3 regions of the Telluria sp. ZB2R32 genome follow, and region 1 is predicted to be linked to each of the others. Evidence: predicted binding sites of a transcription regulator. Region 1 holds the regulator's gene; each other region holds the start of a gene.

What was found. Region 1 encodes LexA, which represses DNA repair genes until DNA is damaged. Its sites were predicted from a motif close to ACTGTATNNNNATACAGT; they were not measured.
Region 2: the regulator LexA is predicted to act here: its motif matches at 1,793-1,810, upstream of AC56LG_RS18795 (ATP-dependent helicase).
Region 3: the regulator LexA is predicted to act here: its motif matches at 1,148-1,165, upstream of AC56LG_RS09695 (error-prone DNA polymerase).

Annotation. Positions count from the first base shown of each region.
Region 1 covers NZ_JCASIG010000003.1:235,853-239,095, forward strand. The annotation lists gene AC56LG_RS10400 (tetratricopeptide repeat protein) at 1-637, shown strand, start outside; gene AC56LG_RS10405 (sel1 repeat family protein) at 701-1,462, shown strand; gene lexA (transcriptional repressor LexA) at 1,523-2,170, opposite strand; gene rpsF (30S ribosomal protein S6) at 2,424-2,819, shown strand; gene priB (primosomal replication protein N) at 2,868-3,161, shown strand; gene rpsR (30S ribosomal protein S18) at 3,195-3,243, shown strand, end outside.
Region 2 covers NZ_JCASIG010000006.1:271,415-274,657, reverse strand. The annotation lists gene fghA (S-formylglutathione hydrolase) at 1-628, opposite strand, end outside; gene AC56LG_RS18805 (hypothetical protein) at 801-977, opposite strand; gene AC56LG_RS18800 (hypothetical protein) at 1,185-1,397, shown strand; gene AC56LG_RS18795 (ATP-dependent helicase) at 1,840-3,243, shown strand, end outside.
Region 3 covers NZ_JCASIG010000003.1:77,639-80,881, forward strand. The annotation lists gene AC56LG_RS09685 (exopolysaccharide biosynthesis protein) at 1-92, shown strand, start outside; partial or broken gene AC56LG_RS09690 (MATE family efflux transporter) at 84-680, opposite strand; gene AC56LG_RS09695 (error-prone DNA polymerase) at 1,279-3,243, shown strand, end outside.

The DNA of each region.
Region 1 (3,243 bases):
GTGGTTCGGCGACGGCACTCCACAAGACCTGGAAGCCGCCCGGCGCTGGTTCGAGAAATCCGCCGCGGGCGGCAACGCCGACGCCAGGGAAGCCCTCGCGGCCCTCGAGCGCCGCAAGACGCGTGGCGGCGAGATCGCCTATTGGACGGGCCAATACGATGGCGCCGACCTGCGTTCCGGCCAGTTCGCCTGCCCATCTCCTGTCATTCCCGCCGTATCGACCACCAATGCCGATGTCGGCGCCACCCGCACGGCAATCGAGGGCTGGCGCATTTGCTATAACGGTTTTGTTGCCAACCTGAACGCGACGGCGCCGATCGCAAAGCGCATTCCCGCCGACGTGCTCGACATGATGACCCCGCGCGAAATCGAGAGCGCACGCACGCACATCGAGTCGGTCTACCGGACTGTGCTGACCCAGAGCGAACGCGACGCGGACACCGTGAAGCGGCAGCAGCTTGCATGGGAATCGGCGACGGGCCGCTACGTCAAGGAAGAAAACGAGCGCACCGAGCGCGCGACCCGCGAAGAGACGCGTCTTATCGTCGACAATCAGCGGCGCCAGATGGAACAGTTGCGTACATTTAACCCACCACCGCCGCCAGCGCCGGTAGCCCCATCCAATAGCGGGCGCTGACGTCAAGGTTGAGTCGGGCGGGGCTGCGGGGTATTATCGTGCATTCGAGCAAACCTGTTCCCCATGAAAAAACTCCTGCTGTCGCTGGCATTCTGCCTTGCCATTCCCGCCCACGCCGACGAACTTGCCGACGCCAACGCCCTGTTGGCGCGTAAGGCTGTTCCCGAGGCGATGCGTCTCTACACCAAGCTCGGCAATGCCGGTAACCCCGCCGCCCAGCAGCGCCTGGGCGAGCTCTACCTGAGTGGCGAAGCCGGCCAGGTCGACGAGGAGAAGGCGGCGGCCTGGTTCGCCAAGGCGGCCGCCAAAGGCAACACCGGCGCCGCCGCCAGCCTGGAGCGCATCAAGGCGCGCACGGCGCAGCGTGCCGAGATCGAGCATTGGGTCAAGCGCTACGATGGCGAAGACATCAAGGCGGGCCTTTCCCGCTGTGTCGTCCCACGGCTGCCGGCGGTATCGAAGCAGAACGACGAGATCGATCGGATCGCGGCGCGTATCGAGAAGTGGCAAACCTGCTACAACGACTATATCGCCACCCTGAACGCGGCTGAACCGTTGGCGAAACGCATGCCGGCCGCGATCGCCGCGCTGCTCACGCCCGCCGAAACGGCGGCGGCAACGGCCCGTTTCGACGAGGTATTGGCCTCGGCCAAGGAAGAAGCCCGTATCGGCGCCAAGCTGGCACTGGCAGACATCGCCGCCTGGCGCAGTGCCACCGATGCGTATGTGAAGGAACACAACGCCATCGTCGGCACCGCGCCATCCGAAGAGCGGGCGCGCGATATCGAGGCGCGCAAGCGCAACTACGCCCCGTCGGGCAGATAGGAAACACCAAAGGAAAAGGCCGCTGACGCGGCCTTTTTTGTCATGTAGGTGCGGAAGCGGTCAGTGCCAGCTGCGCATCAAGCCCACTGCCAGGCCTTCGAGCGCGAACTCGTCGCCCGGTTCGACGCGGATGACCGTGAAGTCCGGGTTTTCCGGCAGCAGTTCGATCGTTTCGCCGGTCTTGCGATAGCGCTTGACGGTGACGTCGTCGCCGATGCGGGCGACCACGATCTGGCCATTCTTGGCGCTGTCGATCTTTTTGACGGCGAGGAAGTCGCCATCCATGATGCCGGCGTCGCGCATCGACCAGCCGCGCACCTTCAGCAGGAAGTCGGGACGCGCGCCGAACATGGCCGGGTCGATGTTGTAGGTGGCTTCGACGTGTTCCTGCGCCAGGATCGGCGAACCCGCCGCCACGCGGCCGACCAGCGGCAGCGACATCAGCAGGGCGGCCGGGACGTGCGGCACCGGCAGCGGCGCCGGTGTGCTTGCCGGGGCGCCGATCAGTCGGATGCCGCGCGAGGTGCCGGAGACGATTTCGATGGCGCCTTTGCGCGCCAGGGCTTGCAGGTGTTCTTCGGCTGCGTTGGCCGACTTGAAGCCCAACTCCCTGGCGATTTCGGCGCGGGTCGGCGGAAAGCCGGTATTGTCGATCGCTTCCTTGATCAGGTTGAGGATCTGTTCTTGCCTTGCGGTGAGCTTGAGCATGGTGTTACGGCATGGTTGTATGAGTAGACTGTATTTTTGTACAGTATTTAGGGGAATGCAAGGGGAATTCTGATTATTTGTCACGCACTGTGCGATTCCTGCCCGGCAAGTGTCGCGCAGGGACGACGGCTTGCCGGAGTTCGCCGGTGATTGCGCCAATGCCGTAGTCGCGCTATAATTGCCGGCTTTCCCTTCCCACACTCGTCTTGACGCCGAGGTGGGCATTTGTTTAAACGTCCTCAAGGAGTGTTGCATGCGTCATTATGAAATCGTTTTTATCGTCCACCCGGACCAAAGCGAGCAAGTCCCGGCGATGATCGAGCGTTACAAGGCCAGCGTCACCGCGCGCGGCGGTAACATCCATCGCGTCGAAGACTGGGGCCGTCGCCAGATGGCTTACTCGATCCAGAAGCTGCCGAAGGCACACTACATCTGCATGAACATCGAGTGCGACAACGAGACCCTGGTCGAGCTGGAAACCGCATTCAAGTTCAATGATGCCGTGCTGCGTCATCTGACCGTGAAGATGAAGAAAGCTGAAACCGCTCCATCGCCAATGATGAAGTCGGTCCAGCGCGAAGACGCGGCCAAGAGCCACCGCTCGGAAGCCCCAGCGGCTGCCGCAGCTTCAGCCCCAGCTGCTGCCTAATTTTTTTGCCAGGAAGCGTGAACGGGCCGCGTGCCCCGCGTTGAAGAAGTGAACCAGTTACAAGTCGTCGCCACCATCGCTGAACGCGACGTACTGCGCTACACCCCCGCCGGCGTGCCGGTTGTCTCGGCGATCCTGATGCACAGTTCGCAGCAGGTCGAGGCAGGGGTCGAGAGGCTGGTCCAGTTCGAAATTTCCGCGTTCGCCGCGGGTGAGATTTCGGGCCGCTTCGCCAGCGCGGAATTGGGTGCCGCCCACCAGTTCACGGGATTCCTGGCCAAAAAGAATCGCAACAGTAAAGCCCTGGTGTTTCACATCATTGATTTCAGTGCCGCCGCTTAATTAGCGGCCACCATTTAGATACAGGAGCCTCAAATGGCATTCGGTAAAAAGTTCGACAAAAACAAGGCCAAAGAAAAACTGA
Region 2 (3,243 bases), on a different contig from region 1:
GACCGGACGCCACCAGTTCGGTGGCGTCGTACGCATTCCAGCTGGCCTTGTCCGCTCCCAGGTAGCCGGAAAAGGCCTTGTCGCCCCAGGGGCAGCGCGTCGGGGCGGCGATCGGCGCAAAGGCCGAGACCGAGCGGAACAGCGTCGGGTTGCGCAGGGCTAGCACCAGCGCGCCGTGCCCGCCCATCGAATGGCCGAAGATACCGCAGCGTTCGGCGTCGAGGCCGAATTCGCGCAGCACCAGTTCGCGCAGTTCGAGGATGTAGCTGTACATGCGGTAATGCCGCGACCACGGCTCCTGCGTCGCGTCGACGTAGAAGCCGGCGCCCACGCCGAAGTCCCAGCTGTCGGTTTCGCCAGGAACGTTGGCGCCGCGCGGGCTGGTGTCGGGCATGACCAGCGCCAGGCCTTCCTCGGCCGCCACGCGCTGGGCGCCGCCCTTGATGGCGAACGTTTCTTCGGTGCAGGTCAGGCCGGCGAGGTAGAGCATGACCGGCAGCCCCTTGGCCTCGAAGCCGGGCGGCAGGTAGATCGAAAAGCGCATCGGCAGGCCGATGGCGCTGGAATCGTGCTGGTAGAAGCGCTGGACGCCACCGAAACAGGCGTGTTCGCTGAGGAGAGTAAGCATGGAGGGCTCCGGGTGGTCAGGGTGGTCGATGCTGCAAGTATGCCAGTTCGACAAGCCGCATGCCGGGCTCGGGTGCATAAATGGGAGGGACGGGCCTGATGGCCCGCCCGGCATGTAGTCACGCCACTGTCATGATCGGCGCGTACGCTGCGGGAGTGCTTGCAGAACGGACTTAGCCGCCGCCGATCCCGCGCATGACGCGTCCGCTGCCGCCGCACTGCGGACAGGATTTGCCGTCGGCCAGCTTGCCGCTGCCGGCGCAGGCTTCGCAAACGTCTTCGCCGGCACCAGGCGTGCCAGGAGATGCTTCGTCGCCGGGGTTCAGGTCGGGTTCGGGAGTCGTGCTCATGGAAGCCTCGCAGGTGGTTGGAGTGCAGGCGATTCTATGCCGTTCGCCGGGAAGGCGGCGCCCGCTTGAGTTGGCGACCGACACCTGATCGATGTACACGTCCGGGCAACAATTTGTTGTTTTCGATAGGAAGTTGACATTGACATCCAACCGGTTTGAGGAATACTTCTCAGGGCAAAAACATCAACCCGACGGAACGAGGTCACGATGGAAAACGTTGAATGCGAGGGGGCGGTGCTGCTACCGGCCATCGAGGCCCGAACCGACGCACGCCGCCGCGTGATCGTCGATGCCGGCATCGCGGTGCAGGGCAGCAGCAACACCATGTCCGCGGTCGAGTACCTGCGTACGCGCGATATTCGTGGGCACGTCATCGAGCGGGTCTTACTTGAACCGCACCGGCGCCGCTCCGGCGCTTGAAGTTTCCAGAGGTCAGCTTTTTTCGATATCAAAGCGTCATTTTTGTTGCGCTCGGCTACTAGCGCTTATACACAAAAATTTCTTTTTTTTTATCTTTTGTGCATCTTGGGTTAGTCATGCACATGATCTCGCAAGTCATTGATTTCTTTTGAATTGACGCTTGCCCGTCGAATGGGCAAGTTATTGAAAGCCGCATCCTGACGGCATTTCAGGCTGTCAAGCCCTGTCTTTTCCACAAAGTTATTCACAGACTTTGTGGATATCCGGAAAAGTTCTTTAGTTACGGCCACTTAGCGCGTGTGGATCGTGTACTACGCGAACTCGACCCAACGCGGGCGCGACCTTTTTACGACAGAGCAGGCGCTAACGGGCGCAAAATGCACTTGCGAAGCCTTACTGGACAAATGTACAGTGGCGGTGTTTTTTCATTGCCATCCACCTTATGTCTGCTGCCAGCCTTGCGCCTCCTGTCGACGATCCCTTCGCCAGCCTGAATCCCGAACAGCGCGCAGCGGTCGAACACGACATCGGCGCGCCTGCCAGCCGGCCGTTGCTGGTGGTGGCCGGCGCCGGTTCCGGCAAGACGAATACGCTGGCGCACCGGGTGGCGCGCCTGATCATGGATGGCGCCGATCCGCAGCGCATCCTGCTGCTGACCTTCTCGCGGCGCGCCGCCAATGAGATGGCCCAGTGCGCCGGCAATGTGCTGCAGCGGATCATGGGCGGACGCACCGACGGCGCCGCCACGCTGCCGTGGGCCGGCACCTTCCACAGCATCGGTGCGCGCCTGCTGCGCGAATTCTCGGGACGCATCGGCCTCGACGAATCGTTCACGATCCACGACCGCGGCGATTCCGAAGACCTGATGGGACTGGTGCGCCACGAGATCGGGCTGACCGGGACTGCCAAGCGCTTCCCGCTGAAAGGCACCTGTCTGTCGATCTATTCGCGCGTCGTCAATTCGCGCGAGCCGCTCGACCTGGTCTTGCAGAGCACCTTTCCCTGGTGCTGCGAGTGGGAAGCCGAGCTGAAACGCCTGTTCGGCGCCTACGTCGACGCCAAGCAGGAGCAGAACGTGCTCGACTACGACGACCTGCTGCTGTTCTGGGCCGAGATGGCGGCCGACCCCGAACTGGGGCCGGAAATCGGCAGCCTGTTCGACCACGTGCTGGTCGACGAATACCAGGATACCAACCGCCTGCAGGCGGCGATCATCACCGGCATGAAGCCGGGCGGAGAAGGGGTGATGGTGGTCGGCGACGATGCCCAGTCGATCTATTCCTTCCGCGGCGCGACGGTGCGCAACATCCTCGATTTTCCGGCGCAGTTCTCGCAGCCGGCGCGGGTCATTACGCTCGACCGCAATTACCGCTCGACCCAGCCGATCCTGGACGCCTCGAACGCCGTGATCGCCGCCGCGCTCGAACGCCACGCCAAGACGCTGTGGACCGACAAGGTCGCCAGCAGCCTGCCGCAACTGGTCCTGATCCCGGACGAGGCCGAGCAGGCGCGCTGGGTCTGCAACCGCATCCTCGAGCAGCGCGAAGCGGGCATCAAGCTCACTACCCAGGCGGTGCTGTTTCGCGCCACCAGCCACAGCGCGGCACTCGAACTCGAACTCATGCGCCGCAATATCCCGTTCGTGAAATTCGGCGGGCTGAAATTCCTGGAAGCCGCGCACATCAAGGACGTGCTGGCAGTGCTGCGCTTTGCCCAGAACCCGAACGGGCGCATGGCCGGGTTCCGGGTACTGCAACTGATTCCGGGGATCGGCCCGGCCACGGCCACGCGCCTGCTCGACGCGGTGGCCACGGCGCCGGAAGCGCTGCACGCGGTTGAAACCTTC
Region 3 (3,243 bases), 160 kb from region 1:
CGGTGGCCGCGGCGTCGGCGGTGCTGGTGTCGGGCGTGGTGTTCGCCGCGGTGCAGGCGGGGCTGTTCGTCCTGATGAAGTATCTAGCGTAGGGTCGCTTCCTCGATCGCCGTTTCCTTGCTGACTTCGGCGACCTGCGCATCGTCCTCGGTCAGGCGCGTCGTCTTCCAGCTGCCGCGCGCGAACCATGCCACCGAGATCAGCGCCACCGCCACGTTGGTAACCGGGAAGGACCACCACAGCCCGTCCGCGCCCAGGCTCGTGTGCTTGCCCAGCACGTAGGCGATCGGGAACTGGATCATCCATTGTGAGACCATGGCGATGATCATCGCACCGAGCATGTTGCCGGAGGCGCGGAAGGCCGACACGATGCACAGCTGGATGCCGATGCCGCCCCAGGCCAGGCACATGATGCGGATGAAATGGGCGCCGCCGGCGATCACGTCCGGATCGTCCGGGATGAAGAAGCGCACCAGCCAGGGCGCGCACAGCCAGGCAATGCCGCCCAAGAGCGTCAGGATGACGAAGCTGACCACGGTGCCGAGCCAGGTGATGCGTTCGGCGCGCTCGACATTGCCGGCGCCGATGTTCTGGCCGACCAGCGTCGCCACCGCCATCGCCACGCCCATCACGGGAATCGTGATCACCTGCAGGATGTTGGAGCCGACGCCGTAGGTGGCGGCCGACTCGGAAGGCGTCGGTCAACTGGTAGTCGGTGTGCAGCAGGTTAGCCAGGATATGCGTGTGATTCTGGTAAATAAAGGTAGGAGGGCAGGGGATTGGCCGCCACCGGATAAGGGCGGCCTGATGCACCGGTGCCCGATGGGCTGATTACTGCTGGCGCTTTTTCTCTTCCTGTTTCACCTTCTTCGCCTCCTTTTTTTCTTTCGCAGTCTTGGCCGGTTCCTTCTTGGTCGATTTCTTGGCGTCCTGGCTTTTACTCATGGCTTCTCTCCGGTTGGTTTTACGTTAAGACGACGTGCTTTTTTCGGCACCTATTGGTTCGGCACTTCGTCGATATTCATTTACCAATTTATACGCAAAACGCATCAGGTCGAGCGCACCGTAGACGAATACGCGTTTCCTCTTCAGGCAAGTTTCTTATATCCGCACGGAAATCAATTGCTAAGTTGATCTCGTCGGTTATACTGTGTTTTTATACAGTAGTTTGTGAACTCACATCTTCACCTGCCGATGCCGTCACCGCCACCCTTGCCGCCGACGCAGAATTTGCCTGCGCATTTGCCTGCGCATTTGCCTGCGCATTTGCCTGCGCATTTGCCTAATTATGCGGAGCTGTTCTGCCTCTCGAATTTCTCTTTCCTGCAAGGCGCATCGCACGCCGAGGAACTGGTGGAGCGGGCAGTGCGGCTGGGCTACGCGGCGCTGGCGCTGACCGACGAGTGTTCGCTGGCCGGCGTGGTGCGCGCCCATGCCGAAGCCAAAAAGGCCGCATTGCCCTTCATCGTCGGCGCCCATTTTCATTTACGCCATCCGGGTGGCGACCCGGCGCTGTCGCTGATCCTGCTGGCCCAGAACCGCAACGGCTACGGCAACCTGTCCGAGTTCATCACGCTGGGGCGTACGCGGGCCGAGAAGGGCGCCTATTTCCTCACGCCGGACGACATCGCGGCTCCGCCGCCGGAGTTCGCGCACCTGCAGGGCATGCCCGGCTGCCTGGCGATCCTGCTTCCCGCGTATCCCGGCCACGAACCGAAGGACGTCGACCGCCTGCACGACCAGGCCAAGTGGGTGGCAGCCCAGTTCCCGGGGCGCGCCTGGCTCGGCCTGGTGCTGCTGCACCGCGCCTTCGACGAAGCGCACCAGGCGACGGTCGAGGAAGTCGGCTGGCAGCACCGCCTGCCCATCGCCGCCCTTGGCCACGTGGTGATGCACGTGCGCTCGCGCAAACCCTTGCAGGACACGCTCACCGCCACGCGCCTGAACAAACCGGTGGCCGAATGCGGCTACGGCCTGGCGCAGAACGCCGAACAGCACCTGCGCGCGCGCCTGCGCCTGGCGAACATCTATTCGCGCGCGGCGCTGAACGAGACACTCCGTATCGCTTCCTTGTGTACCTTCTCGCTCGACGAGCTGCGCTACGAATACCCGAACGAAGTCGTCCCCAAAGGCCACACCGCGTCGAGTTTCCTGCGCGCCGAAACCTATATCGGCGCGCACCGGCGTTTCAGGGAAGGCATTCCGGCCAAGGTGCAGGCGCAGGTCGAGCACGAGCTGGGGCTGATTGCCGAGATGGGTTACGAACACTACTTCCTTACCGTCTACGACATCGTCCACTTCGCGCGCTCGAACAACATTCTGTGCCAGGGCCGCGGTTCGGCCGCCAATTCGGCGGTGTGCTACTGCCTCGGCATCACCGAGGTCGATCCGGCACGCGCCAACCTGCTGTTCGAACGCTTCATCTCGAAGGAACGCAACGAGCCGCCCGACATCGACGTCGACTTCGAGCACCAGCGCCGTGAGGAGGTCATCCAGTACATCTACAACAAGTACGGCCGCACCCGCGCCGCGCTGGCGGCGGTCGTCATCAGCTACCGCCCGAAAAGCGCGCTACGCGACAGCGGGCGGGCGCTCGGCGTCGATCTCGGCATCATCGAAAAGGTCTGCAAAAGCCACCGCTGGTTCGACAGCAAGGCCGATTTGCTCAACCGCCTGGCCGAGAGTGGCCTCGACCCGGAAGCGCCGCTGTCGCGCCAGTGGGCGATCCTGGCCACGCAATTGCTGAACTTCCCGCGCCACCTGTCGCAGCATCCGGGCGGCTTCGTCATCGCCCGGGGCAAGCTGTCGCGCCTGGTGCCGATCGAGAACGCGGCGATGGCCGATCGCAGCGTCATCCAGTGGGACAAGAACGACCTCGAGGAACTCGGCCTGATGAAGGTCGACGTGCTGGCGCTGGGCATGCTGTCGATGCTGCGGCGCGCCCTGGAACTGGTCAGCCTACGCCACGGCAGCCTCTTCGAAATGCAGGACATCCCGCCCGACGACAAAGCCACCTACGACATGATCTGCGCGGCCGACACGGTGGGCGTGTTCCAGATCGAGTCGCGCGCGCAAATGAGCATGCTGCCGCGGATGAAGCCGCGCGTGTTCTACGACCTCGTGATCGAGGTAGCGGTGGTGCGGCCAGGGCCGATCCAGGGTGGCATGGTGCATCCGTACCTGCGCCGCCGGCAGGGACTGGAACCGGTGCGCTATCCGAGCGAGGAGATGCGCGCCGCGCTC